DNA from 3 places in the Pseudoalteromonas sp. Isolate3 genome. Region 1 is predicted to be linked to each of the others. Evidence: predicted binding sites of a transcription regulator. Region 1 holds the regulator's gene; each other region holds the start of a gene.
What was found. Region 1 encodes LexA, which represses DNA repair genes until DNA is damaged. Its sites were predicted from a motif close to TACTGTATNNNNATACAGTA; they were not measured.
Positions count from the first base shown of each region.

Region 2: the regulator LexA is predicted to act here: its motif matches at 2,340-2,359, upstream of uvrD (DNA helicase II).
Region 3: the regulator LexA is predicted to act here: its motif matches at 7,765-7,784, upstream of L1D46_RS04965 (YebG family protein).

Region 1 is NZ_JAKEVN010000045.1:2,466-12,550, forward strand. Features, by position in the region: gene L1D46_RS10700 (cytochrome c oxidase assembly protein) at 1-450, opposite strand, end outside; gene ctaD (cytochrome c oxidase subunit I) at 450-2,045, opposite strand; gene coxB (cytochrome c oxidase subunit II) at 2,045-3,187, opposite strand; gene lexA (transcriptional repressor LexA) at 3,625-4,242, opposite strand; gene L1D46_RS10720 (PaaI family thioesterase) at 4,404-4,841, shown strand; gene L1D46_RS10725 (hypothetical protein) at 4,849-5,229, opposite strand; gene L1D46_RS10730 (hypothetical protein) at 5,388-6,113, shown strand; gene L1D46_RS10735 (VOC family protein) at 6,088-6,441, opposite strand; gene L1D46_RS10740 (endonuclease) at 6,550-7,209, shown strand; gene L1D46_RS10745 (S41 family peptidase) at 7,309-8,934, shown strand; gene L1D46_RS10750 (hypothetical protein) at 8,927-9,301, shown strand; gene hmpA (NO-inducible flavohemoprotein) at 9,335-10,085, opposite strand, start outside.
Region 2 is NZ_JAKEVN010000107.1:558-10,642, reverse strand. Features, by position in the region: gene L1D46_RS16760 (GNAT family N-acetyltransferase) at 1-132, opposite strand, end outside; gene uvrD (DNA helicase II) at 110-2,275, opposite strand; gene L1D46_RS16750 (hypothetical protein) at 2,534-2,758, shown strand; gene L1D46_RS16745 (YacL family protein) at 2,880-3,248, shown strand; gene L1D46_RS16740 (peroxiredoxin-like family protein) at 3,281-3,910, opposite strand; gene L1D46_RS16735 (dUTP diphosphatase) at 4,022-4,642, shown strand; gene yrfG (GMP/IMP nucleotidase) at 4,655-5,314, opposite strand; gene nudE (ADP compounds hydrolase NudE) at 5,376-5,948, shown strand; gene cysQ (3'(2'),5'-bisphosphate nucleotidase CysQ) at 5,941-6,738, shown strand; tRNA gene L1D46_RS16715 (tRNA-Met) at 6,877-6,953, shown strand; tRNA gene L1D46_RS16710 (tRNA-Met) at 7,017-7,093, shown strand; tRNA gene L1D46_RS16705 (tRNA-Met) at 7,157-7,233, shown strand; gene L1D46_RS16700 (hypothetical protein) at 7,575-7,799, shown strand; gene L1D46_RS16695 (hypothetical protein) at 7,880-8,488, shown strand; gene L1D46_RS16690 (hypothetical protein) at 8,556-8,870, shown strand; gene L1D46_RS16685 (endonuclease) at 8,931-10,085, opposite strand, start outside.
Region 3 is NZ_JAKEVN010000014.1:914-10,998, reverse strand. Features, by position in the region: gene L1D46_RS05000 (heme lyase CcmF/NrfE family subunit) at 1-1,146, shown strand, start outside; gene L1D46_RS04995 (DsbE family thiol:disulfide interchange protein) at 1,143-1,712, shown strand; gene L1D46_RS04990 (cytochrome c-type biogenesis protein) at 1,712-2,173, shown strand; gene ccmI (c-type cytochrome biogenesis protein CcmI) at 2,174-3,436, shown strand; gene L1D46_RS04980 (VacJ family lipoprotein) at 3,446-4,177, shown strand; gene L1D46_RS04975 (HDOD domain-containing protein) at 4,243-5,466, opposite strand; gene putP (sodium/proline symporter PutP) at 5,836-7,347, shown strand; gene L1D46_RS04965 (YebG family protein) at 7,409-7,711, opposite strand; gene L1D46_RS04960 (helix-hairpin-helix domain-containing protein) at 7,958-8,251, shown strand; gene L1D46_RS04955 (DUF6170 family protein) at 8,581-8,883, opposite strand; gene dsbB (disulfide bond formation protein DsbB) at 8,883-9,401, opposite strand; gene L1D46_RS04945 (chorismate mutase) at 9,529-10,085, opposite strand, start outside.

The DNA of each region.
Region 1 (10,085 bases):
CTCAGTATCAACATAAAACAACAAGGTAAATTCCATTTCTTCACCGGCTTTCATTGGCTGCTGATCAAAGCAAAAACAGGCGATTTTATGTAAATACTTTGCCGCTTTTCCCGGTGATACCGATGGAATTGCTTGCATGACTTTGTCTTCATTACTGGTGTTTTTTGCTGAGAATTTAACTTCACGCATGGCACCAGGTTGTACCGCCACGCTGTATTGCTCAGACTGCACCTTAAATGGCGCGCCGCTTTGAGCGTGAGTCGTAAAGCTGACATCAACTTGACGCTGTGTATTTATTGATTCACTCGCGCTCGCTTTTTCTAATGATGGCTTACCATTCAACCCTGTAACGTCGCAAAACACGTCGTAAAGCGGCACCATTGCAAAAGCAAATGCGAACATGAGCAAGCATGTAATCAGCAGTTTTTTTAGCAAAGGTGCATGGTTCATTACTTAATCTCCGGCGGTGTTTCAAAAGTGTGGTAAGGCGCTGGAGAATCTACTTCCCACTCTAAACCTTCAGCTCCATCCCATACTTTGGCAGGCGCTTTTTCGCCACCTCTAGCACATTTAAATACCACCAACACAAACAACAGTTGTGATAAGCCAAATGCAAAACCACCAATACTGATAATGGCGTTAAAGTCAGCGAATTGCAGAGCATAGTCAGGAATACGACGCGGCATACCGGCAAGGCCAACAAAGTGCATAGGGAAGAACAGCACGTTGACACTGATTAGCGATAGCCAGAAATGCCATTTCGCCAGCGTTTCGTTGTACATGTTGCCAGTCCATTTCGGTAACCAATAATAGGCTCCCGCCATAATTGAGAACACGGCTCCTGTCACGAGCACATAATGGAAGTGTGCCACCACAAAATAGGTATCGTGATACTGGAAATCTGCCGGTGTAATGGCAAGCATCAAGCCAGAGAAACCACCTAAGGTGAATAACACAATAAAGGCGATGGCAAACATCATCGGAATTTCAAAGCTAATTGAACCGCGCCACATGGTGGCTACCCAGTTAAACACTTTAACGCCCGTTGGCACCGAAATGAGCATTGTGGCGTACATGAAAAACAACTCGCCGGCTACAGGCATGCCTGTGGTAAACATATGATGTGCCCAAACGATGAAGCTCAGCAGCGCAATGGATGAGGTTGCATACACCATAGAAGCATAGCCAAATAACTTTTTGCGTGAGAAGGTCGGCACAATAGTCGAAATAATCCCAAAGGCTGGCAAAATCATGATGTACACTTCGGGGTGACCGAAGAACCAGAAAATGTGCTGGAACATCACAGGATCACCACCACCTGCCGCATCAAAAAAGCTTGTTGCAAAGTATTTATCTGTCAGCACCATAGTGACAGCCCCAGCTAAAACAGGCATAACAGCGATCAATAAGAATGCTGTGATTAACCAAGTCCAAACAAATAGCGGAAGCTTCATCCAAGTCATACCCGGCGCTCTTAGATTGACGATAGTCACGATAACGTTAATCGCCCCCATAATTGAGCTAATACCCATGATATGTATGGCAAATACAAACAGTGCAGTGTTATCGTTACTATAAGTGGTGGAGAGTGGTGCGTAGAATGTCCAGCCAAACGCAGGACCACCACCTGGCATCAGTAACGAAGCCAACAGGATTAAAAATGCGAAAGGTAATATCCAAAAGCTCCAGTTGTTCATGCGTGGCAGTGCCATATCAGGTGCACCAATCATCATAGGCACCATCCAGTTAGCAAGCCCAGTAAATGCGGGCATAACGGCGCCAAACACCATGATCAAACCATGTACCGTGGTCATTTGGTTAAAAAAGTGCGGATCAACTAACTGTAATCCTGGCTGAAATAGTTCAGCGCGGATCACCATAGCCATCGCTCCACCAATCAAGAACATGGTAAGAGAAAAAATCAGGTATAAACTCCCGATGTCTTTATGATTGGTGGTGTAAAGCCAACGCTTAAAACCTTTAGCAGGATGATGATGGTCGTGATGCGCATGCCCAGTTGCTTGCTCATTAATAACGTTACTCATTATTTCGCCTCCGCTGCTGCATCAATCGCGGCTTGAATTTGACTCGGTTGGATCACATCGCCGGTATCATTACCCCATGCATTTCGCTTATAGGTAATAACCGCAGCAAGTTGCTTAATTGAAAGCTGCTTATCAAACGCTTGCATCGCCGTACCAGGGCGGCCATGTAACACGATATCTATGTGATCTTTTACATCACCTAATACAATGGGACTGCCTTTAAGTGCAGGAAACACGCCTGGTAAGCCCATACCAGTAGGCTGGTGACATGCAGCACAACTTGCCATATACACTTGCTCACCTAAGACCATAAGCTCTTCTTTAGGTAATGTTTGATCAAGCAAAGCAGCATCAGCGGCTGCTGCATTAGCCTTTTCTTCCTTAGCATCTGCAAGCCAATTAGCAAATTCATCTTCAGGTAAGGCTTTCACCACAACAGGCATAAAACCATGATCTTTACCGCATAGTTCTGCACATTGACCACGGTAAACACCTGGTTCGTTAATACGTGTCCACGCTTCATTGATAAATCCCGGGTTTGCGTCCTTTTTAACTGCAAAATCAGGAACCCACCACGAATGAATAACATCGTCTGAGGTCATTAAAAAGCGGACTTTTTTATTGATAGGAAGCACTAGCGGTTTATCTACCTCAAGCAAATAATGCTCCGTTTTTTCTGCCTGATTGTCTATTTGATCTTTTTGTGTAGATAGGATTGAGTAATAGGCTATATCTTCACCCATATATTCGTAATGCCACTTCCATTGCGAGCCTGTCACTTTAATTGTGATATCAGCTTTAGAGGCATCTTCCATAGCAATGAGAGTTTTTGTGGCAGGCACAGCCATGGCTATTAAGATGACAAATGGAATGGCAGTCCAAAGTATTTCAACTTTTGTACTTTCATGAAATTGGGCAGGCTTGGCCCCTTTAGATTTACGGTGGTGTATTAAAGCCCAAAACATCACCGCAAATACGATGATGCCGATTACACAACAGATAATAAATATCGTCATGTGTAACTCATAAACATTATTACTTATATCAGTCACCCCTTTTCGCATATTGTATTGACTATTTGCCAATACAATTTCTGGGAGTGCAACCAATATAAGCCACAAGGCGTAACGCAGTTTACCCATGTGACGGCTCCTTTAGATGCTATTGCAAGACGCAAAGCGAAAAGGCGATACAGCAAGGTGCCCATTCGTTTTTTTTATTGTTCAGAGCGACTACGTATCATTTTAACTCACTTATGATACTGGCCCCCTGTCTAACACCTCGCACATTTTTGTGTCTTTTTATTAATCAGGTGTTAATACATTGCTTTAACCAATTAGTTAAAAAATGACCAATAAGCAAGTTTTAGTGATAATAAATGTTTATTTTGGTGCAGAAATAACAACTATAATCAGCGCGTTATTTAATGTTGTGGTTTACGAAGAATATACAAAAAGAGAGGAAAACTGTGCCATATAAGGCTTTAAATAAAGAGTAAGGATTCACAAATCCTAATTAAGTGGCAAAAACACAATGGCGCACCAAATTGAGTCAATTTAGCGCACCAAATAAGGGACAACTACATCCAGTCAGCGTTACGAATGACTCCTACAGCTAACCCTTCAATATTGAAAGATTCATGCTCAAGGTCAACCTCAATAGGTGAGAACTCTTCGTTTTCAGCGTGTAAAAGTACTTTCCGACCTGCTTTTTCTAGCCGCTTAACAGTTACATCTTCATCAACTCGAGCTACAACAACTTGTCCATTTTCAGCAACTTGCGTTCTATGTACTGCAAGCAAGTCACCGTCCATAATACCAATATCTTTCATACTCATGCCATTTACACGTAGTAAAAAGTCAGCGGCTGGTTTAAATAACGTAGGGTCAACTTGGCAATGACTTTCGACATGCTCTTGAGCCAAAATTGGCTCACCAGCTGCAACACGGCCAATCAAAGGTAAACCTAACTGCTCAGGTTCATCTTCTTCAATCAACTGAATACCACGACTCGCTCCAGGCTTCATTTTGATCATGCCTTTTTTTGCCAGTGCTTTTAGATGTTCTTCAGCGGCGTTGGCACTTTTAAAACCCAATGTTTGAGCTATTTCAGCGCGTGTTGGCGGCATGCCTGTATCTTTAATAAAGACTTTAATTAGTTCTAAGATTTGCGATTGGCGTTTAGTTAATGGGCGCATACAACTGGTTTTCCATACAGTACATTTAACTGTGAGTATATACAGTTATTTGAAAATCGCAAATTTAAATTAACTCCATCATATTGCTACAAAACTAACATTGAACCGCAATGAAAGATGCCATAAGGTATTAGCTTTAATTCGCATGTTAAGGAAACACAATGAGTATTTGGCACCATCCAATCACGCTGGAGCAATGTAAAGACTTGGAACAAGGAGTAACCGGGCAAGGCACTTTAATGAAAACGATGGGTATTGAGGTGACTGAAATTGGCGATGATTATTTAGTGGCCACCATGCCTGCAATTCCTGAACACCATAACCCTATGGGCATGGTTCATGGCGGAGCAAACGTTGTGTTAGCAGAAACAGTGGCAAGCTATGCAGCCAACTTTGTGATTGATTTCAATAAATTCTATGCTGTTGGTCAAGAGATTAATGCCAACCACATAAAAGCGTCTCGAAAAGGGACATTAACGGCAACGGCCAAACCACTTCATTTAGGTAAGCGCACCTCTGTTTGGGATATCAAAATTACCAATGCTGCTGGGGAGCTGTGCTGCGTATCAAGAATGACCGCAGCAGTCGTAGAGCGCTAAATCCAGTTTACTTTTCGACTGGATAAATAGTAATTTCAATCCCTGCGCCAATTGCTGAGATACGTAACAAGGTATCTGCATGCAGGGGTTGGTTAAAGCACTTTGGCGAGTTACCCGATTCAAAACCTAAATCAAATGTACGTTTTGAACAAGATAACCACTGCTTTAATGCATTGCGCGAGCAAGATTCAATTAATTCGCAAAGCTGGTTAATCGCTTTGTCTGGAGAGCTGATATCTGCAGTTGCTTCAATGCGTGCAAGTTGACGGTATTCATCTTGGTCATAATGTAAAACCATAGCGTTTTTCTTCAAATCAGCAACAAGCGCACTAATATCGTGCTTTGATTCAAGCTCCAGATCTACATTTAAAAATTGAATTTCCGACATACTCTCGTTTTTATCCTCTATTGATATCGACTGAAACTTTAACTCAGTTTTGTATATATACCAAATCTAGAATACAGTTAATGCGACATTTTGCCGCATTGGCAATACAGCTAAACAACCTAAAATAGCGCCCATACAACAATAATAACGGGGTGGTAATGAATAAACGCATGTTCAAATATGCTCGTAAAGGGCATAAATGGCTAGGCTATTTACTTGCTTTGCAGATCTTTTTTTGGCTATTAGGTGGGCTTGTAATGAGTTCATTGCCGCTTGAAAAAGTGCATGGAAAACATCTAGCAAATCGCAGTCTAAGTAACCCTTTCTTAGTGTCAGACTACTCTGCTTCTATCGATAAAATAACGGCACAATTTGAACAAATTGAAAGTATCAAGTACAGCCACTTTTTAGAGTCGCCAATCATAGAAGTCACGGCACCGAGCGGCTCCTTTAATTTTGATGGCAGAACAGGTGATAAAATGCCTGCGCCGAATAAAGCACAAATAATTGAAAACGCGAGAACTCACTTACTTATTAACGCAAATATCACGCAAGCACAGCTGTTAACCAAAGGACCAAGAGAAGTGGCTCACAAGGCCAATGTTTGGCAAGTGAGTTTTGATGATTGGCTGACAACAACCTTATATTTAGATAGCCAAACCGGTAAAGTCATTACAGTGCGCAGCTCCCTATGGCGCATTTTCGACTTTTTCTGGATGCTACACATCATGGATTATGATGAGCGCGAAAACTTTAATAACCCACTTCTAATTAGCTTTTCGGCCACCAGCGTACTGTTTTGTATTACGGGGATTATTTTATTGCTACAGAACATTCGTTTAAAACGTAAAAAGCCTGCTAAACGTGCTGGTCAATCAAAATAGGGTTGCCATCTGGGTCGGTGATAATAAAACTCGCGTCACCGGCTTTTTGTATTTCTAACCCTTGTTGCTGAAAATGCGCGGCTAATTGCTCAAAAGTGGCAAACTCTACCAGTGCCTCAGCATTTTGATCCCAGCCTGGATTAAAGGTCAGCATGGTTTTATCAAACATGCCTTGAAACAAACCTATTAAATGTTCGCCGTTTTTCATAATTAACCAATGCTGCTCGATTTCGCCGGCAAATTCTTTAAAGCCTAGTTTTTCATAAAACTGCTTTGAAGCATGAATATCTTTCACATTTAAACTCACAGAAAAGGCACCTAATAACATAGTTGTAATTCCTCTAATAAACGGCCTAACAACTATAGCTGAGTTGAAAAACTTTTCCTTTTTAGAATAGTAGCTCTAAAATGGCTGCTCCTGTAGTTCACTGATGTGATGGATATGCGTTTATTTCTATATTTAACCCTTTGTTTAATTTTTACTTCCCCTGTATCCGCTAAACAATTTTCGAGCTTTTACAGTGCAAAAAAGCACTTAATTAAGAATCTACCAAGCAATAGTAAAAGCTTATATTGTGGCTGCGATATAAAGCGCCAAGGTAAAAAGCTTGTACCAGACCCTGAAGCTTGTGGTTATATTCCAAGAAACGCCATTACCCGCTCAGGAAACGAAAACGCTCGAGCAAAAAGAATAGAATGGGAGCATATAGTACCTGCGTGGGAGTTTGGTCATCAATTACAATGCTGGCAGGATGGCGGACGTAAAAACTGCATTAAGGTCAGTGAAAAGTTTCGTCAAATGGAAGCCGACATAAATAACCTCGCTCCAGCTATTGGCGAGATCAATGCAGACCGTTCTAATTTTCGCTACGGAATAGTCGCAACATCTAGTGCCAGTTATGGAGCTTGCCCAGTAAAAATCGATTTTAAGCAACGTGTATTTGAGCCACCGATTTATGCAAGAAAGCAAATAGCCGATACCTACTTTTATATGCAAAAAACCTATGGCTTAAAAATATCTAACAAACAACGTAAGCTATTTGAGTCATGGCAGAAGCTCAAAGTAGCTGAAATTAGTAACCGTAAGTCTTTATAACTAAAAGCACATTCATTTACATTTGAGGCGCTACAATTTATTGCTTTCAGATACAGTAATTGCTAATTTTTAAGAAATACTATCGGAAAGGAAGCAAATATGTTTAACAATAATAAACTCGCCTTAGCAATATTTTTAGCAGTCTCAGGCGCGTCTCTATCTGGCTGCGGTGGCGGCGGTGGCTCTTCGAGCAATAACAACACAACAAACCCGCCACCAACAAGTTCAGAACCCACTTGGACCGCTGGTGTTTTTGAGCCATCAAGTGAATTTAAAGATCAATGCGCCGTTCCACGAACAGGCAATGATCCTTATAACAATAATCAGCCTTACCCAGATAATGCTGGCTCTGAGTTTACCGAGAAGATGTGGTTACGTTCATGGAGTGACGAAACCTACCTTTGGTACGACGAAATAGAAGACAATAATCCTGATAATTTCAGCTCTGTCGCCGCTTATTTTGACCAGTTAAAAACATTCGAAACGACGGACTCGGGTTCTTTTAAAGATAACTTTCATTTTAGCAGACCTACTGAAGAGTATTTTAAAGAAGCTCAATCTGGGGTTGTTTCTGGTTATGGAATTAATTGGGTATTTATCAGTAATGTTCCGCCACGAGAGCTACGTGTTGCCTATTTAGAGGATGACTCACCTGCTGCAAATGCAGGGTTACAACGCGGTGATACTATTTTAATGGTTGACGACGTTAGTATTGACACTAATACCCAACAAGGCGTAGATATTTTAAATGAAGCGCTATTTAGACCTACGGCTGGTGACGCCCATAACTTTGTTGTACGCAGTAATGATGGTACTGAAAAGTCGTTTACTCTAGTAGCCGGTAATATTGCTCAAACGCCCGTTCAGAATGTTGATACCTTAACAACTGAGAACGGTACAAAAGTTGGGTATATGCAATTTAATAGCTTTATCAGCATTGCTCAACCTGAACTGATAAGTGCTGTGAATAAGTTCAAAGCTGATAATATTGATGAGTTGGTTATCGATTTTAGATATAACGGCGGCGGTTTATTAGCGCTTTCATCGCAGCTTGCATATATGGTTGCGGGTCCTGCTAATACCGATGATTTCTATTACTATCAAACGATTCAAAACGACAAACAGCCGCAAGAGGCTCCTTACCCATTTATTGACCGTGAAATAGATTACTCTACATTTCAAACAACCAATAGCCGACTTCCTGATCTCAACTTATCTAAAGTATATGTACTAAGTACAGCCGGAACTTGTTCTGCGTCAGAAGCGTTTATAAATGGTTTAAAAGGTATAGATGCAGAAGTCATACTTATTGGTGATACGACCTGCGGCAAGCCTTATGGCTTTACACCCACTCATAATTGCGCCACCACTTACTACACTATCCAATTCTCTGGAGCTAATGATAAAGGCTTTGGGGAATATGCTGACGGTTTTAAACCAACTCCTTCACCTCAGTTTGATGCGGACATAAAAGGCTGCGAGGTTACAGATGACTTTGATCACAAACTAGGTGATAGCGAAGAGAGCTTATTAGCAACCGCGCTTTATCACATTGAAAATAATACCTGCCCAATTGTGGTGGAGTCCTCAAGTGCTAAGCAACCAAGCTTTACATCACAAGCAATTCAAGAAACAGGGCTACCACTTACAATTAAGCAGCCGCTTTACAAAAATAATATGGATTTAACCCGTCCGCTACCAGCGAAGGAAGGTAATAATGAATAAAACACTGTTATTAACCTGCACTTTACTGGCAAGCTTAGCGGGCTGTAAAAGTACCCAAGCGGAGCAACCGCAAGATGCTACGCTTGTTCGCGTAAATCCAGGTGTGATTACGGAGTTACAGCAGGCTATTCAATCCGCCAAAGGTGGTGCTATCGTCACACTAGCCGACAATGTATTTACTAAAAGTTCAGAGCTATTGATTGATCACGGCACCAACAAAGGGCCGGATGGCCTCCCTATTATGGGCGCTCATGCAATTCCTTCTGAGAAATTTGTTTTACAAAAATCAGGTGAGCAATGCCTACTTTACTACCCTAAAAAAGAGCTACGTATTCCACTACCTAATGTAGAGTGCGAAGTAAACTAACAAAAGGCGCAGCAAAAGCTGCGCCTTTTTTCATTATAGCGTTTGGTGAGGTCCAAACACCTCATAATGAATTCGTTCACTTGCAACCCCTAAACTTAGCAGCTGCTCTTTTATCATTGCCATAAATGCGATTGGACCACATAGGTAAAAGTCTGCCTCGCTAATTGGTAAGTTATCAGCAATGTGATTTACATCCATTAAGCCCGCAAAGTCCCCTCCCTTGCCATCCTTAAACCAAGAAACACAATTAAATAACGCATGTGCTTGCTGTTGCTTTAGTAAATACTCATCAAAGGCAAACTGCGTTTGACTATCACAAGCATGCAAGTAATGGATTGGCTTGCTATGTTGATTGTTCAATAATGTTTCAAGCATCGCCATCAATGGAGTTTGACCAACACCCGCCGAAATTAGCACAATAGGGGAATCAATTTCACGAAGCACAAAATCACCTGCGGGTGGATAAATTTCTACTTCATCACCCTCACATAAACTGTGTAAATAATTAGACACTAAACCTTCTTTTTTCACGCTAATGCGATAATTGCGGCCATTACTTTGCTGCGATAAAGAGTATTGCCTAACTTGAGTTAAATCACTCTTCGCTGGCTTTACTTTAATCCCTAAATATTGACCCGGTAAATACGCTACAACAGGCTTTGCATCAGTAGGCGTTAATGTAAAACTACAAATTTGCGCAGATTCCATACGTTTTTCTGTAATGGTGAAAGTGCGGGTACCAAACCAGCCGCCCGTTGCCTTTTTGTTTTTTTGATATAACGCC
Region 2 (10,085 bases), on a different contig from region 1:
CGCTAGTTGGCTAGCAAACTGATAGCACCAAGTTTCGCTTCCTTGCACTATGACAAGCTGGCGATGCTTTGCAATCACCAGCTCGTTACACAGTGCTGTTATATACTCATTATAAGGCTTGAAGTCTTGCATACTGTGTTACAAGCCATTTGCTGCCTAAGTCATCAAAGTTCACTTGAATACGTGACTGTGCGCCGCTACCCTCGTAATTGAGTACGGTCCCTGCACCAAACTTGGCGTGCAATACACGTTGTCCTAAGTTAAAGCCGCTATCTTCAAATGCTGCATGCGTCACTGATGGACTAAAGCGACCTGCCGCAGGTGGCCTTGAGACCTGGGTTTTAATACGAATTTCTTCGATACAGTCTTCAGGCATTTCACGTAAAAAGCGTGATGGACTATGGTATTTTTCTTGTCCGTATAAACGGCGACTTTCCGCGTGGCTAATGTATAGTTTTTCCATTGCGCGAGTCATACCTACATAGCACAAGCGGCGTTCTTCTTCTAAACGGCCAGATTCTTCATTACTTTGCTGTGACGGGAACATGCCTTCTTCAACACCGACCATAAATACCAGCGGGAACTCTAAGCCTTTTGCTGAGTGCAGGGTCATCATTTGAACCGCGTCTTCGTGCTCATCGGCTTGGCCCTCGCCTGATTCTAGTGAGGTATAAGCCAAAAAGCCCTGTAGTGGCGAGCTGAATTCTTCATCTTCCGGTAGTTCATATTGGCCACACGCACTAATAAGCTCTTCTAAGTTTTCTACGCGAGCACGGCCTTTTTCACCTTTTTCAGCTTGATACATAGCCATTAACCCAGAAGTTTGAATGGCGTATTTAGCTTGCTCTTCTAAGGTCAGATCGCTGATTTTATCTTCGATATGTTCAACAAGTTCTAAGAACTTAGTGACTGCACTTGCTGCACGGCCAGATAAGTGCTGCTGCTCTACAATTGCTTTTGCGGCATACCAAAGCGGCAGTGACTCATTCCGCGCGCAATCACGAATGTGGCTTAACGTTTTATCACCAATGCCGCGTGCTGGGGTGTTAATAACACGCTCGAAAGCGGCATCATCTTGGCGGTTACCGACTAAACGTAAATACGAAAGTGCATCTTTGATCTCTTGGCGTTCGAAGAAGCGCATACCACCGTATATGCGGTATTTTAAGCCTTCTTGCAACATTGCTTCCTCGAGTACACGAGATTGCGCGTTGTTACGGTATAAAATGGCGGCGTCTTGTAATGCATTACCTGCATTTAGCCAGCTACGTAGCTTGCTGCTAACAAAGCGTGCTTCGTCTAATTCATTAAAAGCGGCATAAACAGAAATAGGCTCACCATCATTGCCGTCTGTCCAAAGGCTTTTGCCCATGCGTTCAGCATTGTTTTTGATCAGCGCATTTGACGCTTTCAAAATGGTTGCTGTTGAGCGGTAATTTTGTTCAAGGCGAATGGTTTCGGCTTCGAAGTCAGTTAAAAAGCGTTTGATATTCTCAATTTTTGCGCCACGCCAGCCATAAATACTTTGGTCATCATCACCTACGATCATAATACTATTCGTATTACCCGCGAGTAATTTTAACCAAGCATATTGAATAGTATTGGTATCCTGAAACTCGTCTACCAGCATGTGGGCAAAACGCTGTTGATAGTGACGTAAAAGTGTCGGATGATTCTTAAGTACTTCGTAGCAGCGTAGCAGTATTTCTGCAAAGTCGACTAAACCAGCGCGGTCACAAGCCTCTTGATACGCAGCATAGACTTTCAACATCATTTGCTCGTTAATATCGTAGGCTTGAATGTCTTTAGGACGTAGGCCTTCATCTTTTTTCGCACTGATATACCAGCCAAACTGTTTTGCAGGCCACTTTTTGTCATCGATGTTCATCGCTTTAAGCAAGCGTTTGATCATACGTTGTTGATCATCAGAATCTAAGATTTGAAAGCTTTCAGGCAAGTTCGCTTCACGGTGATGGGCGCGCAAAATACGATGAGATAAGCCATGGAAAGTACCAATCCACATACCACCAACCGGTGCTTTTAACGTTTCTTCTACACGGGTGCGCATTTCTTTCGCGGCTTTGTTAGTGAACGTTACCGCAAAGATACTATATGCAGAAGCTTGCTCAACTTGCATAAGCCATGCGATGCGATGAACAAGTACTCGAGTTTTACCAGAACCCGCACCTGCAAGTACTAGCATGTTTTGCAATGGGGCTGCGACTGCATCCCGTTGTTTGTCATTTAAGCCATCGAGTAATTCAGAAACGTCCATCGTTACGCCTTTTCAATCTATAATGAGTGGAGTATAACAGGTGTTTATGCAAGGCTAAATAAAATACTGTTTTTATAAACAGCTATTTTGGCAAGTCATTAAAATTGTAAATAAAAATTGTGAATTTGACCGATTTTTAGCAAAAAGAACTAAAATCAAAAAAACGCTATTTTTTAACGCTTTGATTTGTAAGCCATAATAAGTTGGCATAAAGTATGTTTACTAAAAGTATAATCATTAAAAACTATAGAGGTTAGTATGGCAGAGCAAGGTTCTGGCGGTAATGTAATCGCAGCAATATGTAATATCTTTTTTCCTGGTTTAGGGCAATTGGTACAAGGTCGTTTAATGGCGGCTATTGCATTCTTTTTAGCATGGGTTATTAGTGGTGCACTAATTTATGTGGCAGTTGGTTTTATTTTACTGCCAATCGTATACCTATGGGCGATTATTGATGCTGCACGCTTCAAATCGCGACTCTAGCTATTTAAATAGCACAAACACGAGCGCCACTTAGGCGCTCGTGTTGTTTTAAGGTTGCAAAACTCGCCACGTTTAGCTGCAAACGGTATAATTAGCAGATAATGTATTATGAGTACCCTCCATGGAATATCAATTTATCCGCGACCCTATTAGCGGTTTACGCATTAAAATTTCTTCTGAACATGCCATCATAGGCCGTTGGCTAAACGAAGAAGTTGGTAAAGAAAAAATAGCGATGGTGCAAGCTTTGATCGCTGCGGTTAACAGCTGCCATGAGCCTTTAACCTTACAAGGTCAAGAAATTGATTTGATCTTAAGTAAAGACGAAGCATTATTCGAAGCACATGCATTACATCAAGATAATGAAGACTTAGTTGCCTACCAAGATGATGATTTAATGCTTGAAGAAGAAGGCCTGTGCAGTGGCTGCGGCTTTGAAGACTTTGTTGATTTAATTGAATCTTGGCAAGAATTTACACAAGGCCGATAAGCAGAAGCATGTTCTGCTTATCCCTTGCTAATTTATTGTTCGCTCACTGATTTAACAGCTGCTAGTAATAAATCCTCTGTTAAACGTACTTTGTAATTTGGGTTAGCATATTGAAAATGAACTAACCCATTTGTGTCGATTACAAACACTGCAGGTACTGGTAACGCTACTTTCGCTTCACCATCTAGCGACACAAAGTTAACCCCAAGCTTATTGCGGTAAATCTTTGCTGTTTTGTCATCTAAGTAAAATGCTAAACCTAACGTTTGCGCCAAAGTGAGGCTGTCGTCAGAAAGCAATTGATAGCTAGGAGCTGTAATTTTTGTTTCAGCAAGTTTTTCAGGGCTGTCTGGCGAAACGGCAATTAATTGCGCATCTAAATTAGCTAATTCTTTCTCTATTTTTTGTACGCTGGCCAATTGTTTTGAACAATATGGACACCAGCCACCACGATAAACAATCAGCACTGTGGTTTTTTCTTTAAAGCGCTCACTTAATGAGACGGTTTTGCCGTATTGGTCTTTTAATTCAACATTTGGCACCGCTAATCCTGGTAATAATGGACTGACTTGCTCTGCAGATTCGGCAATATTAGAGGCAGTTGCAGCAACAACTTGGCTTGATAGCACAAACAGTGCGCTAATAAGTAGAGATTTAAACATGGGCTTCCTCGGTTATTTTTATCAACTGCAAAGATGACCTGATTGTTGCGGTATTTATTTCATCTTTACTGTAATATATAGGCAAATAAAAAATGCAAGTTGGGATAAAAAATGTCTGCTAATTTACAAAAACTCGTTGTCATGCTCGAGATGCAAAATGCGATGAATACCAAAGTACATGAGCAATGGTTTAGCCAAGGTTTTGAATGGTATCGTGCAATTTGGGTTGAGTGTGCTGAAATGCTTGATCACTATGGTTGGAAGTGGTGGAAGAAACAAACTCCAGATACTGAACAAGTTATTTTAGAGTTAGTTGATATTTTCCATTTCGGTTTATCTTTACGTATCGATGGTGAAACCAGCTATGAGCAGTTAGCAGCACAACTTGAAGCAGAGTTAAGTGCGCCAGTTCAAGCTGATGACTTTAAACAAACACTCGAATTATTAGCTGCTTCAGCTGTCGCTGAAAAGAGCTTTAATGCTGCTGCATTTGCTGGTTGTATGGCACAAATCGGTATGGATATCGACGATTTATACCGTGGTTACGTAGGTAAAAACACTTTGAATTTTTTCCGCCAAGATCATGGCTACAAAGACGGTAGTTATATCAAAGTGTGGAACGGTCAAGAAGATAATGAGCACCTAGTTGAAGTTGTAAAAAGCCTAGATACAGAGCACGCGGATTTCGCAAAGCTTGTATACCAAGGCTTAGAGCAGCGTTACCCTAAATAAACGTGTTTATGCTCATTTTATAACGGGCATAAACTCTCGAAAATCGATGGTCGATAAAAAGCCATCGAACTGCTTGTGCGGTTGCTGACTATCTGGGTTGGCAACCGCAAGAATATGACCAATACCAAACTCTTTTGCCGCATCGAGTACTGCCGGGCTGTCATCCACAAATAAAGTCCGTTCCTTATCAAACTGCCATTCTTGGTGTACTTGTTGCCATAATGGTTGATGCTCTTTACTCACGCCATATTGGTGAGTTGAGATCACGCCATCTAAGTAGTTATCAATCGCAGTTAGTTCAAACTTTAACATGGCACAATCTGGGTGTGCGTTAGTGAGCATGATCAATTGCTTGCCTGCTTTTCTTAGTTCCGTTAGAAATGGCGGAACATCTTCACGAATTCTGATTAAATGTTGAATGTCACGTTTTAACGCCATAATTGGTAAGTCAAGTTGCTGTTGCCAATAATCTAAGCAGTACCAATTAATTTGTCCGTGAACTTGTTGATAACGGTGCAAAATGTCAGCTTTTGCTTCGTCTAAACTGATTTTATGTTTATGCGCATATTGCTCGGGAATAACAGTAAGCCAAAAGTAATTATCAAAATGCAAATCGAGTAGGGTGCCATCCATATCTAACAACACAGTATCGATTTTTGACCAATTTAACATAGGCAATTCACTTTAAAAGATTTATGATGAGCATAACTGCCATGATAGCAAATTAATGCCAATGACACAGAAAAAGCATCCTACACCACCGCAAATTTTGTCTAATGAAGTTGTCGCTAAAAGCCGATTATTTACTGTTGAATCTCTCGAATTGAAGTTCTCAAATGACGAGCAAAGGCAATACGAAAGAATTCGTGGCGGTGGCAGAGGTGCCGTTATGATTGTACCTGTAACGGCCGATAACGAACTGTTATTAGTGCGAGAGTATTGTGCGGGTACCAATGATTATCAGTTGGGTTTTCCAAAAGGTTTAATTGACCCAGGTGAAACACCTGAGCAAGCTGCCGACCGCGAGCTCAAAGAAGAGGTTGGCTTTGGTGCTAAGCATTTCGCTGAACTTAAAAAAGTCAGTATGGCACCTAGTTACTTTAATGCCACTATGCATATTTTGTATGCCGAAGATCTTTACCCTGAAACCTTGCCTGGTGATGAGCCAGAACCGCTTGTTGTGGTGAAATGGCCAATGAGTGATTGGCAATCATTATTGCAACAAGAAGACTTTACTGAAGCACGAAGTGTCGCAGCTTTGCTATTATTAACAAAGTACTTAGAGTCGGGAGCGGGCAATGAATGATTTTTTAGAACCGTGCATTCGGTTAGCTGAGCAAGCGGGCGATGCCATTATGGCAATTTATCAGCAGGATGATATTGGTGCTGAGCAAAAGTCAGATCATACTCCGGTCACCAAGGCCGATTTAGCATCTAACGATGTATTAATGGCAGGTTTAAAGGCTATAGCACCTGATATTCCAATTATGTCAGAAGAAACACCCATTCCAGCACTTGCAGACAGAAAAGATTGGCATCGTTATTGGTTACTTGATCCAATGGATGGTACGGGTGAGTTTATTCTCGAAAGTGGTGATTTTGCAGTAAATATCGCTTTAGTTGAAAATAATCGTCCAGTTCTTGGCGTTATTCATTGGCCAGCGAAACAAATAACTTATTTTGCAAGTTACCAAAATGGTGCATTTAAACGTGAAAATGGCCAAGATCAGCAAATTTCAGTAGCAACACCCGATAATTTAACCTTAGCTGTAAGCCGCAGACAAAAAATTGAAGCTGTAAGCCAGTATCTAAATACTCAGTTTGCGACTGTGGCATTAGGCTCATGTTCACTAAAAGCTTGTATCATAGCAGAAGGTAAAGCCGATTGTTTTTTACGAATAGGGCCAACAGGTGAGTGGGATACCGGCGCTTCGCAAGTGATTGTTGAAGAAGCCGGAGGATGTATTACGGATGCTGAATTTAACCCACTCACTTATAATCAACGTGAAAGTACCGAGAATCCAGACTTTATCGTCATGGGGCACCCTGATTGGGAATGGCAAAAAATGATTAGTCCTCATCAGCGCGGATTTTAGTGTAGTTTTGTGTGCTTTTTGTTCGGTTGAGGCTCTATTTCAATTATAACGCTTGATTTCTAATTTAATTGCTATATTATAGCGCTCTCTTCGGAACAAGGCATGGTTAACATGTTAACGTTACTTAGAGATTACAGGCGCGGGATGGAGCAGCCTGGTAGCTCGTCGGGCTCATAACCCGAAGGTCGTCGGTTCAAATCCGGCTCCCGCAACCAATTTTCTGAATTGGCTGACTTCTTAAATTAAGTGAGAAGTAAAATAAACTTAATAATTACAGGCGCGGGATGGAGCAGCCTGGTAGCTCGTCGGGCTCATAACCCGAAGGTCGTCGGTTCAAATCCGGCTCCCGCAACCAATTTTCTGAATTGGAAGCCAAGTTGTCATGTAAAGCAACTTTAAATAAATCTACAATTTCAGGCGCGGGATGGAGCAGCCTGGTAGCTCGTCGGGCTCATAACCCGAAGGTCGTCGGTTCAAATCCGGCTCCCGCAACCAACTGAAATTAAAATTTATAGTAATCAGGCACGCGAAAGCGTGTTTTTTTATGCCTGAAATTTAGGAGCCATGAGCCGAAGGTCGTCGGTTCGCTCTCATTAGCCACAGCTCCCGCAACCAACTGAAATTAAAATTTATAGTAATCAGGCACGCGAAAGCGTGTTTTTTTATGCCTGAAATTTAGGCGCCATGAGCCGAAGGTCGTCGGTTCGCTCTCATTAGCCACAGCTCCCGCAAGCAACTGAAATTAAAATGTATAGTAATCAGGCACGCGAAAGCGTGTTTTTTATGCTTGAAAAAGTTTTAAGCCCTAAGCCCTAAGCTTTAAGCAGATCGAATGGGTGGGTTTTAGACAGAGAACACTTGACTCAAGTTTGTTATTAGTTAGTTTTTTACCGCTTACCGCTTACCGCTTACCGCTTACCGCTTACCGCTTACCGCTTACCGCTTACCGCTTACCGCTTACCGCTTACCGCTTACCGCTTACCGCTTACCGTTTAATTTCCGATGAACTTATTCGTTCATTTGTCACTCTTATAAACAAAAACGGAGCGCTTGGGTGTTAAAAAGGAATTATAAAGCATGGATCATTTCAATTACGCTGCATGTTTTGTTATTGCTGCTGTTTATTCAACATGGCAAATTTGTGAAACGGCCTTCAGTTGCCGAGCCACCAAAAGTAATCAACGCTTATGTGAGTGTTGATTTAACTGCGTTACCGAGTGTTAAGAAAACCCAAGAAAAACCTTCACCAGAACAGCCACAAATAATGCCAGATGAGGCTAAGGCTGTGCCGCAAAAAGAAGGTATACCGAAGAATGGCTCTGAACAGGTAAAAGATGCTAAAGCACTTGAAAGCTTGGTTAGTGAGCAGAGACAAGTGAGCACTGAAAACTCAAAAAAAGCTGCGATACCCTTTAAAAAGCTCAACCCTTATGCGCCAATTCCACAGCTTAATTTTGAAAATAGCGCTACTAGTGCCTCTGCATTTGGACAGGTTGAAGCCGCACATAATAATTCGTCTGTAGGCAGGGTTACAGTGCCTGCGCAATTAACCGTCTCTGATAAAGCAACCGTCGTTTGGCAAAGTGGCGATGGCAGCAAGCGTACCGAGATGCTTAATGGTCAGTGCTATGACATTGACCTTAATTCGGTGTTTGGTAAATCTGGAGTGCCAAGCGGATCCCCAAGACCCTGTGAAGATAAAGAAGCAAAACTATTTAAACAAATTATGAATAAATGGGGTAAAAAATAATAACAAAACACTTTACCTCAACTTAACTTGAGCTTTTAAAGTGATTTTTTTTGTTATGGATATCCCTATGAGCTCACTAGAAAACTATTTATTAAGCCTACAGATCAATTGCTATCACACGTCAGTGATACAGGTTTATCAAGTGCAAAAGCACATTTGGCAGTCATTACAAAATAATTCTAGTTATGCGCAGAATGTAATCGAAGAGTTTCAATTAAATGGGCAACCTATGGGTTACCAGCAGAAAGCGCTATTTACACTGGTTTTACAGCACCTCGGTTACAAAATACAGCCAACACCAGAAAACACTTTGTCGGTAAGGCATAACCATTTGTTACATGACATTCGTCTCGTCGAGCAGTTAAACGTATTCGAGGGTTAGCTCATGTTTTGTCGTTTAAAAAGGCACTTAGCCGAAACTAAGCGCCTTGGCTTAACGAAGTTACCAAATCATTTCTACAAATTCTGGGTGATCCACAAATGGGTTGCGGTTACCTTGATGTTCATAAGCAGCTTGGTTACGGTCAAGCTCTAATTGGCTAACAGGATCCTCATTATGCCATTTTAATAACATAGCAACGACCCAGCTCTCAAATACCTGATTTGATGAACCATTCAGTACAGCGTTACTGTAGGTTGTGTTGTTTTGCCATGAGCCAATCACGTTTTCATAGCGTGTTGCCATATAGAAATACGCTCTTGCAAAGTCACCTTTAAATTCATCAATAGGTTCAAAAACCGTTCCTGAGTAATTTAATGAGCTAGCAGCGCTGCCTAATTTGCTGCCGTTACTAGAGGTATAGCTTGCACTAGCTACTTCACCAAATGGATAGTTACTGCGTTTTGAGTTGACATAACCATCAGTGGCAAAAATGTGATGTACGTCTGAATTCATTGGTTCAACTGTTCCACCAAACCAACTTTTCGGGAAAGAATGCTCACGGTTGTAGCAATCTGCTTCGCTGTTGTATGTACCACATTGATCGCTCACAGCAACATAGTTGTAGCTGTCTTGGCCTGCCGGGTTTTCTGAATAACGGTCTAAAATTGAGTTGTCATTTTCAAAATACTTATCGCGTGAAGCAACATCGTAAAAACTCCAAATTGCTGAATAGCCCTGCGAGTTGTGACCTTTAATGATGTTGTATAACTCTGTTTTCAGTGCATAACCACTAAGGCCTTGCGTTGTAACATAGTATCCAGTTGGCTCAGTTGGTGTCGTACCACCACCGTCACCGCCGCCTGAGCTATCACCTAAACTAAACGGCGTAGCTTCTGAGCTTTGGAAGCTTGCACCACTAGCAAGTACTGTTTGACCTGACGAAAGGCTATAGCTACCGTTACCGTAAGAGCAACATATGCCATCACCATAACTATCAAAAATAGTAAAGGTATAGTCACCATCAGTTAAACATGCTTGCTCACTGTACTGAGTATTTGCTGCATAGCTGCCGCCTGCTGCCACTGCACTACCTTGGCTATTAGTGATTTGCCAGCTGGTTTCTTCCCCATAGTTATCGGTAGTGAGGGTCAAAGATACTTGGTTATCTGCGCAGCTGCCCATAGGAGGTGGGGTTGAGCCTGTGCTTGGTGCCAA
Region 3 (10,085 bases), on a different contig from region 1:
GTATTTAAGTCATGGACAGTGTTACTGGCTATTGCGGCATTCTCTCTAAGCTTACTGGGTACTTTTATTGTTCGATCGGGCATTATTGTATCTGTGCATGCCTTTGCGTCAGATCCTAATCGCGGTATGTTCATTTTAGCTTTCTTAGCCATTGTTGTGGGTGGCGGTTTATCGCTGTATGCACTGCGTGTTTCACAGGTGAAAAGTGAGGGCCGTTATAAGTTTGCCTCACGTGAAGTTGCCCTTTGGTTAAACAATATATTTTTAGTTGTGGCAACGCTGATTGTACTTCTAGGTACTTTACTGCCAATGATCCACAAAGAGCTTGGCTTAGGCAGTATTTCGATTGGTGAGCCTTTCTTCAACAAGATGTTTGCTATTCTACTAGTGCCATTTGCCATTTTAATGGGTATGGGTCCACTGTTACGTTGGAAACAAAACAAATGGTCAATGCTGCAGAATAAACTTGTTCTGTCGGCAGCAGTAAGTTTAGTTGCAACGGCGGCATGGTTGTATTCAAGCTACGACGTGATTGCGCCAATTACTTTTATTGCAACAGCATTGGCGGTATGGATTTTTGTTACCACTCTTGTTGATTTAGCTGCAAAAGTGACTATTCATAGCTCTCTAGGCGAAGGCTTTAAACGACTAGGGCTAAGTTACTGGGCGATGGTTTTAGGTCACATTGGTTTAGCATTCGTGATTGCAGGTGTAACGTTAACTTCTGCTTACTCAGTTGAGCGTGATGTATCAATGAAGCCTGGCGAAACCGTGACTTTAAATGAATACCAGTACCGATTTGACGGTGTTAAAACAATTCGTGGCGCAAACTATAGTGGTCATGCAGGTGTCGTCACTGTACTGAAAAACGATAAAAAAGTGACCGTTTTACATGCTGAAAAGCGTCGTTACGACATTGGTATGCAATTTATGACAGAAGCGGCTGTTGATGCCGGTTTTACACGAGACTTATACCTAGCACTGGGTGAGCAATTAAGCCAAGGTGCTTGGTCGTTACGTATTTATCATAAACCTTATGTTCGTTGGATGTGGCTCGGTGGTATCTTGATTTCACTGGCAGGCTTTTTAGTGCTTGGTGATAAACGCTATCGCCAGAAGTCGACTAAGCAGGAGGCTTTAGTATGAATCGTAAACTCATCTCACTAGCGCCTTTATTGGTGTTCGTTTTACTGTGTGTGTTTTTATATCAAGGTTTGTTTGCTAATCCTCGTGAGTTACAAACAGGGCGTATTGGGCAGGCTATGCCTACTTTTAACTTGCCAGATTTGATGGATGAGTCAAAGCGTTGGACTGACGCCGATTTAAAAGGTGAAGTTTACCTACTTAATGTATGGGGTACTTGGTGTCCGACTTGTTTAGCTGAGTTAGGTTACTTGACTGAGCTTAGAGAGCAGGGCGTTAAGATAGTTGGTTTATACTATGAACAAGGCTATGACCCTGATTTCGATGGTCAGTTTGATATTAACGCACTACGTGAAGACGTAACTAGCATGCTTAATCGTGCCGGCGACCCGTATCAATTTAATATCTTAGATTTAAAGCGCACTTTAGCTCTTGATTTAGGGGTTTCTGGTGCGCCAGAAACCTTCTTAGTCGATAAGCAAGGCACTATTTTGCTGCACCATACAGGTGATATTAATCCGCGTGTATGGCGTGCTAAATTCGCACCGTTAATGCAGGAGTTACAGTAATGAGACTCGTGATCTTTTTAGTAAGTTTGTTTATCACGTTTACAGCATTTGCAGAGCAAGACAAGTATCAATTTGATGATAAAGAACAAGCCGTTCGCTTTAGTGAGCTAACCAAAGAGCTGCGCTGTCCAAAATGTCAAAACCAAAATATAGCTGACTCAGACGCGGTTGTAGCCAAAGACTTACGCGATAAGGTGTTAGCGCTGGTAAAAGATGGCAAAAGCAAAGATGAAGTCATTGATTACATGATTGACCGTTATGGTTACTTCGTACACTACGAACCACCAGTCACACCAGCAACCTTGGTATTGTGGGTATTGCCTGTATTGATTGTGGTTCTTGGCTTTGGCTTTATTGTTTTACGCCAACGCAAGGCATCAGTGAAACAAACATGGACAGAGCAAGACGAAGCATTACTTGCAAAATTAATTGAACAAAATCAACGTCAGGAGCAAAGCTAGATGGCATTAATGTGGGCTTCTTTTGTTTTACTCACACTGATTGCATTGCTATTTGTTGTCGTACCGTTTTTTAAACGTGAGCGTATTCAACGTCTTGATCACAATGCAAACTCGGAGTTAATCCGAATTTATCATCAACGTTTAGATGAACTTAAAACTGAACTCGATAACCAACGTATTGATGCACAAATGCACGATGAGTCAGTTATCGAACAAAAACGTCGTTTACTCAATGAGTTGTCGCCTGAAAAAGCGTTGAACAGTAAAGGTAATAACCGTATTTTTGCCCTTACTGGCGCAGGCTTTTTGATTGTTTTAACAGCTATCTTTTATGGTTATACCGGTAGTCAGCAGCAAATTAAAGGCTGGCATGACGCGATGGCTAATCTTAAGTCATACGGTGAGCGTGCCGTTATGCAAGAAGGTGAGCCTTTAACACCGAATGAGCTACAAGCTTTTGCTTTAGCACTGCGTACTAAGCTTGATCAAAGTGGTGACGATGAAGTGGCGTGGATGCTACTAGGCCGTGTTGCTATGTCATTAAATGAATTTGATATGGCAATGCAGTCATTTGATAAAGTGCTTAAAATGAATCCTGATAACAAACAAGTGCTGATCAGCTACTCGCAAGTTTTGCTAATGGAAGGCAGTGATGCGAATATGTCTCGAGCAGCGACTATGTTATCAAGAGTGCTAAAAGCAGAGCCAACTAATATTGATGCAATCTCATTATTAGCATTGATTGCTTATGAGCGTAAAGATTGGCTTCAAGCTAAAACAGCATTTGAAGTATTGCTTGCAAGTATGCAGCAAAGCGACCCGCGTTATAGCATGATTGCAGAGCGTATTGCCGAAATCGATGCCCATTTAAGTAATGATCAGCAAGTCAAAAAGACTGAATTAGCAGAGGCTACAAGCAGTGAAATTAGCATCACAGTTGATTTAGACCCTGCACTTGCCGATTCACAGCCGCAAAACGGTACATTGTTTATTTTTGCTAAAGCGGCAAGTGGCCCGCAAATGCCATTGGCTGTAGTTAAAATGACAGAGTATAGTTTTCCGTTAACAGTGATGTTAAGTGATACTAATGCGATGGTTGAAGGTCTGAATCTATCTAGTGTCGATAAAATTATTTTAACTGCGCGTTTATCAAAAGATGCAACTGTGGTAACTTCAAGCGGCGAGTTGGAAGGCAAGTCGGATGTCTTAGAGCGTGCAAACGTTAAAGAATATTCACTGCTAATTAATGAGTTAATACCGTAAGGATAGCCGATGTTTAGGCACAGTATATTTTTTATCTTTTTTTTAGTACTTGCAGGATGCGCACAGATACCTGAAGAAAAAGTGGATGAGCGAGACCCATTACAGTCGTTTAACCGTCCTATGTATGATTTTAATATGGACGTGCTTGATGCCTATATTCTTCGTCCAGCAGCCGTCGGTTATGTCACAGTGACACCAACCCCTGTTAGACGCAGTATTGTTAATTTTACTGATAACATTACAGCGCCGACAGATATGGTCAATGCTGGTCTGCAGGGTAAACCAGGTAATATGGGTATTAGTTTAGCGCGCTTTCTAGTGAACTCTACGGTAGGTCTACTTGGCTTATTTGATGTAGCCTCATCGCTTGGTTTAGAAATTGTCGATGAAGATTTTGGTCAAACCCTAGGTGTATGGGGGGTCGGTGATGGTGCTTATTTAATGATCCCAGGTATGGGGCCAAGTACAGCACGAAATCTAACTGGTGATGTGGTAGATAACTTCGTTCTACCTGAAATTACCCTAACCACACCACAAACTATTCTGGTATTTGCGCTAAAAGCCGTTGAAGCACGTGCCTCGTTGATGCCGCAAGAGAGCTTATTAAATGAGTCGTTAGACCCTTACATTTTTATGAAGGATATCTACTTCCAGCGTCAATTATATGAGCTACATGATGGTAATCCACCAGTAGAAAAAGAACCCGATGATTTTGATGAAGATTTCCTAGAAAATCTCTAACCTAAAAAATCAAACCAATAAAAATGCCAGCAATTGCTGGCATTTTTATGTTTATATGGGGGAAGTTAATCTCCAAATACACCCATTTGTTCATTAGACCAGCTTAATGCATCGTGGTAAGCATCAGGTACTTCTTCGGGTTTAAGACCGAGTTCTTCTTGAATATCCTTTGCTTTATCCCACTCAGCTTGTTCATAAAATTTTACTAAGCGTAAATAAGTCGCTAGTAATCCTTCACCATGAAGCAAAGCACCTTTGATTTCATTTGTAAGAGGAAGTTTACCCATTACGCTTGGCATATCTTCATCGAGGATAGCGTCCATTAACGACATCATACCGGTTAAAAATGCCATACCCGTATCACGTAACTTGCCATGGCTTATTGCTAATAACTCAGCAAAACGGGCGCGGGTTAGTGATAAACGTATCAGCTCTGCAGGTTTATCTGCCGCAACTTGTGCAGCAAATAAAAGTGATAAGAAACGTTTGATTTCTTCACTGCCTAAAACAATCAGCGCTTGTTTTATCGTGCTAATTTCAGCTCTGCGTTTGAAAGCTGCTGAGTTTGAATAGCGTAACAACTTGTAAGATAAGTTAACGTCTCGTTCAAATACCTCGGTGATTTTTCTGAGATTTAAATCAATACTTGAGGTTTCGTATAAAAGCTCGGCAAGAGCCATCTCAGAAGGTGGTAAAGTTTTACTTTGCACCATTTCAGGCTTTGAAAAGAAAAAGCCTTGAAAATAGCTAAACCCCATGTCCAAAGCAAGTTGGTATTTTTCGTATGTTTCAACTTTCTCGGCGAGTAACTTGATGTGCGGGTGAGGTTTGATTGCCTCAACGACGGATTCAATAGACTCTTTATCACAGGTTAAAAAGTCAATTTTGATAATATCGATATACGGATAAAAATGGCGCCAAACAGGTTGGTGTATGTAATCATCAAGGGCAAGCGTATATCCGCGCTCTTTTAAATCTTGAACCATTGCTAGTAAACGTTTACCCGGTTGAATCGTTTCAAGAATTTCGACAACTACTTGCTCTTTACCCAGTAAAAGTGGGTAGCCTTTTTGGAGTGTCTCTAAAGTGAAATTAATGTAGGCTGGTTTGTTATCCGTTAAATCTTCTAAACCAAAATTGAACTGACTACCTTCAATGAGTCGAGATGTCGCTTCATCACCGTCAATATCAGGAAAAACGTTATCTACGCCATCCCTAAACAAGAGTTCGTAGCCGACAAGTTTCTTTTCCTTATCTAAAATAGGTTGGCGTGCAGCGTAAAAATACATAGTCCTAGCAAGTCCACTTCGGTTAATTCATTTATCCATGAGCAATATAAGTCATCGTGCCTAAAATAGCATTAATTAAATATTCATTTTTGAGGATAAATACTGATTTTCTGTGATCCTAAGACTAGGATAAATTGTAATGAAATTCTATAACTAGCGATTAAATATCACATTTTTGTTATGAAAAGGTTGTAATTGTAAACCTGCCACTGAACGGCTTGATTGGAGTTGTAGGGTAGAAGCATGTTATAGTCATGAGTGATATCGGTTTTTACCCCAATAATGTCTTAAAATTAAGTAACTTGCGAGTCATTATTCGGATTAAAAGCCAACATTAAACAATTATTGGAGGCTAATTTGGAAACAGGAATGATAATTTCGTTAGCATTGTACTTCATCGTAATGTTGGGGATTGGGCTATACGCTTATAAGCAATCCACAGACGATGTATCAGGTTATATGCTAGGTGGTCGTAATTTATCACCAAGTGTTGCTGCGCTTTCAGCAGGTGCATCAGATATGAGTGGTTGGCTGCTAATGGGCTTACCAGGTGCAATGTATCTGTTCGGCTTAAGCAAAGTTTGGATTGCTATAGGTCTAGTACTCGGTGCTTGGGCTAACTATTTCTTGGTAGCGCCTCGTTTACGTGTTTATACTGAGAAAGCGAATGACTCAATCACCATTCCAGATTATTTCGCAAACCGCTTTGATGATAATAAAAATATACTGCGTGTTATTTCTGCGATAGTAATCATTGTTTTCTTCACCTTGTATACTTCATCAGGTGTTGTCGCGGGTGGTAAGTTATTCGAAAACTCATTTAATATGAGCTATGAAATGGGTCTGTATATCACAACTGGCGTTGTAGTGTTATATACCTTGTTTGGTGGCTTCTTAGCAGTAAGCCTTACAGACTTTGTTCAAGGCTGTATCATGTTTATCTCGCTGCTTGCAGTACCAATTGCGACATATACTATGCTTGATCAACCATTCATGGATACACTCGCCAATGCACGCTATGATTTATTGTTAAGCTCACCAAAAGAAACTGAAATTCATGCACTTAATATGATGGACTGGTTTGCTGGTGGTTCGACGATTGCTATTATCTCTGCAATGGCATGGGGTCTTGGTTATTTTGGACAGCCGCATATTATTGTTCGTTTTATGTCTGTGCGTTCAGTTAAAGATATGCCAACTATGCGACGTGTGGGGATGTCGTGGATGACACTTTCAGCAATTGGTGCTGTGTTAACAGGTTTATTTGGTGCTGCTTATATGCTTGAAAACCAAATGCCAATTGATGATAAAGAAACTATTTTCTTGGTACTGTCTGAACTTATCTTCCATCCTCTAATTGCAGGTTTCTTATTGGCTGCTATTTTAGCTGCGATTATGAGTACCATCTCATCGCAATTACTAGTGTGTTCAAGCTCTCTAACAGAAGACTTCTATAAGATTTATTTAAACCGAAGTGCTTCTCAAAAAGAGCTAGTATTAGTCGGTCGTATTAGTGTTATCTTGGTTGCTCTGTTTGCTATTTACCTAGCGTATGACCGCGATAGCTCTATTTTGGATTTAGTAAGTAATGCATGGGCTGGTTTCGGTGCTGCATTTGGTCCATTAGTACTACTTAGCCTTTACTGGAAGCGCATGAACTTACAAGGCGCTATCAGTGGTATGGTTGTCGGTGCTGCAACAGTACTGTTTTGGATTTACGCGCCAATTAAGATCGATGGCCAATCGCTAAGTGCAATTATTTATGAGATTGTCCCTGGCTTTATTTTATCAACGATTGCCATTATTGTTGTGAGCCTAATGACGACTGAGCCGAAAAAAGAAATTACAGATTTATTTGATGAAGTTGAGTCATCACTTTAGTTTTGAGTAAGCACAAAAAAGGGCAACATTTGTTGCCCTTTTTTAATTTTATAACCAATGCTTAGCTTGCAGCTTTTTCTTTTATATCTGCAACGTTATCGTCTGATTTTGCTTTTTTAGGCTTCGCAGGAACCTCTTTTGCACCTTTAAGTACAGCCATAAATTGGTCTTTTTCTTTTGCCATTTCAAGCGCTAGTGATTCAATTTGTTGCTCGCTTAATGGTACATCAACTTTTTCAAGCATTAATTCTAATGACTCAGCAATGTCGAGCATTTTGTCATACGCATCAGCTTCTTTCTTAGTAGTAAACGTCATGCGCTCGACTCCGTTTCTTTCTACAACATATTTAACAACAACAGCCATGATTTCTCCTGCATTTAAGCGTGGCATTTGCAGCGTAAAATCGCCACTTTGATTACTGTTTTTATATACAGTAATGCTTCGGGCCTTACTTTGCAAGTATCTAAAGAAATTTTTTATGGAACAAATTTGACAATAATAGGGGCATTAGCTTTATTTATATTGTTACCCAAAGTTAAACACAAGCGATGGAGTGAGTGTTGGGTAATAGCTAACTACCTGTCCAAGATGGACATCACGGAGGAAATTATGAAATTACTATCAAGTCTTTTACTTGCCACGAGTATTGCGTTACTGCTTACAACACCGGCATTCGCCGTAAAACCAACCGAAGCAACACAAGTTAAAATGCAAAAGCTCAGTATTAACAAAGCTAGCATCGATCAACTTACTCAATTACCGGGTATTGGTGAGTCTAAAGCTAAAGCGATTGTTGAGCATCGCAATAAGCAAGGTCCGTTTAAGTCGGTAGAGCAATTAAAAGAAGTAAAAGGAATAGGCGATAAGGTATTTGCTAAACTTGAGGGGAAAATTACGCTTTAAAAGACTAGGGCGTGTTGACCTATTGTGATTGATTTTGCAGCAGTATGTTTGGTATTTAAGCAAGGCAGAGCCTATGTCGTGTGGTTGTTCAACATAAATAGGCGATAACGCAGCATCCATACCAAACACGCGCTGCCTTTTGGGTTCTTCCTAGGGGCGATTATCTTTTTATTACTTAAATAGATGAAGCTAAAGGGCGTGGGCAGAACGCGGTAGCTTTGCTCGATTTTTACTTAGTCCACTAGGTTACAAATCTCGCGCCGCGATTAAATTGCCCCTAGAGCGAACAAACTTTAATCCACAAAGGTCAACACGCCCTAAACAGGGCGTTATTCGCCCTGTTTAAATTCATTGATAGCTTTGTCTAAATGCGCTAGTGCGAACAAATTTTCGATAGGTGTTGTGATAAGTGGGTAACTTAAGCCTGCTAATAATAACCAAGGTAACAGCATCCAGCCTTCAAAGTAGGCTAAACCTAAAAATAATGGCGCAAGAAAGGCAAGCTTACACACCGATAAAATAACCTTTTTACTTGGGCTTAAATGAGCCAGAGCAAGTGCAATTATTTGCTGGCGCTGCCTTACTTTAAAAGTTTTTAAAGCAGGGATTTGACTAGTAAAAAAATAAATCATTATAACGACTTTTTAGTTACTAAACGGCTAAATAAAACGGCTACAAAGACTATTGAAAACGCAGCGAAAATAATCTCCATCCATGCAGGCATACTCATTGATGCAAATTGCCAATCAATATTGCCGCAATCGCCAGTGGCTGCAAAAAAGCTAGGGATCCATTCATGCAGTGGCATAAAGCTTGGGAAATTAGGCTCAAATGCGCAGCTAAATGCAAAAGGGTCGGTATTGTTTTGCATTGCAATGTGTTCTTTAGCAATAAAGTAACCCCAGATTGCAGAGATACCCCAAGTAGCAAATGCAACAAGGCGAACAACCATATTTTGCGGGTTAATCGCTCCAATCACACCTGCTGCAAGTAAGCCTAAAACAGCGGTACGTTGATAAATACACATAATACATGGTTCAAGTCCCATGCTGTATTGAAAAAACAACGCAGTGACTTCAAACGCTAGTGAAATAAATGCTAATAATAACCAAGGTGTTCTTTTAGTTGCTAATTCTGCTAACCAATTCATGAATGATCCAATTTGAAATTGTTTTCAAGATTATGCTTAGACGGGGCTGTGGGTGCAAGTATCTAAGATGAAATTATACGAAAAAGGAGCCAAGCGGCTCCTTTCATTAATCAGTAATGATCGTCAGTTAAACACTTACAGCTTGCAAAGACTCACTTTGATAACAACCAAGTACACGGGTGTACTGAGTATGTTCTTTTAGCTCTTCTAGTGCCTGTTTAACATGTAAGTCATCAAGGTTTGCTTCGAGATCTACATAAAACACTTCTTCCCAAGGGTTTCCAGGTACTGGACGTGACTCTAGTTTTACAAGGTTAATTTTGTGATGTTTAAAAATCATTAAGGCGTCAGCTAACGAACCCGCTTGTTGCTTGGTGGCCATAATTAAACTCGTTTTGGTTGGGATTTGTTTCGACACTTGAAGAGGTTTACGGGCTACTACAATGAAGCGGCTATGGTTTTCACTTTGATTGGCCAAGCCTGATTTAACCACTTCTAAACCGACGTTTTTCCCTGCTTGTGCAGAGCCGATAGCGGCACTGTTTGCGGTTTCAACTGCTGATTGCAATGCATGGAAAGTTGAATCACAGGTTTCATGTTGAATGTCACCTAAGCCCTGAATGAAACGGCTACATTGAGCAAAAGGCTGTGGGTGAGCAAATATTTTATTGATATGAGATAACT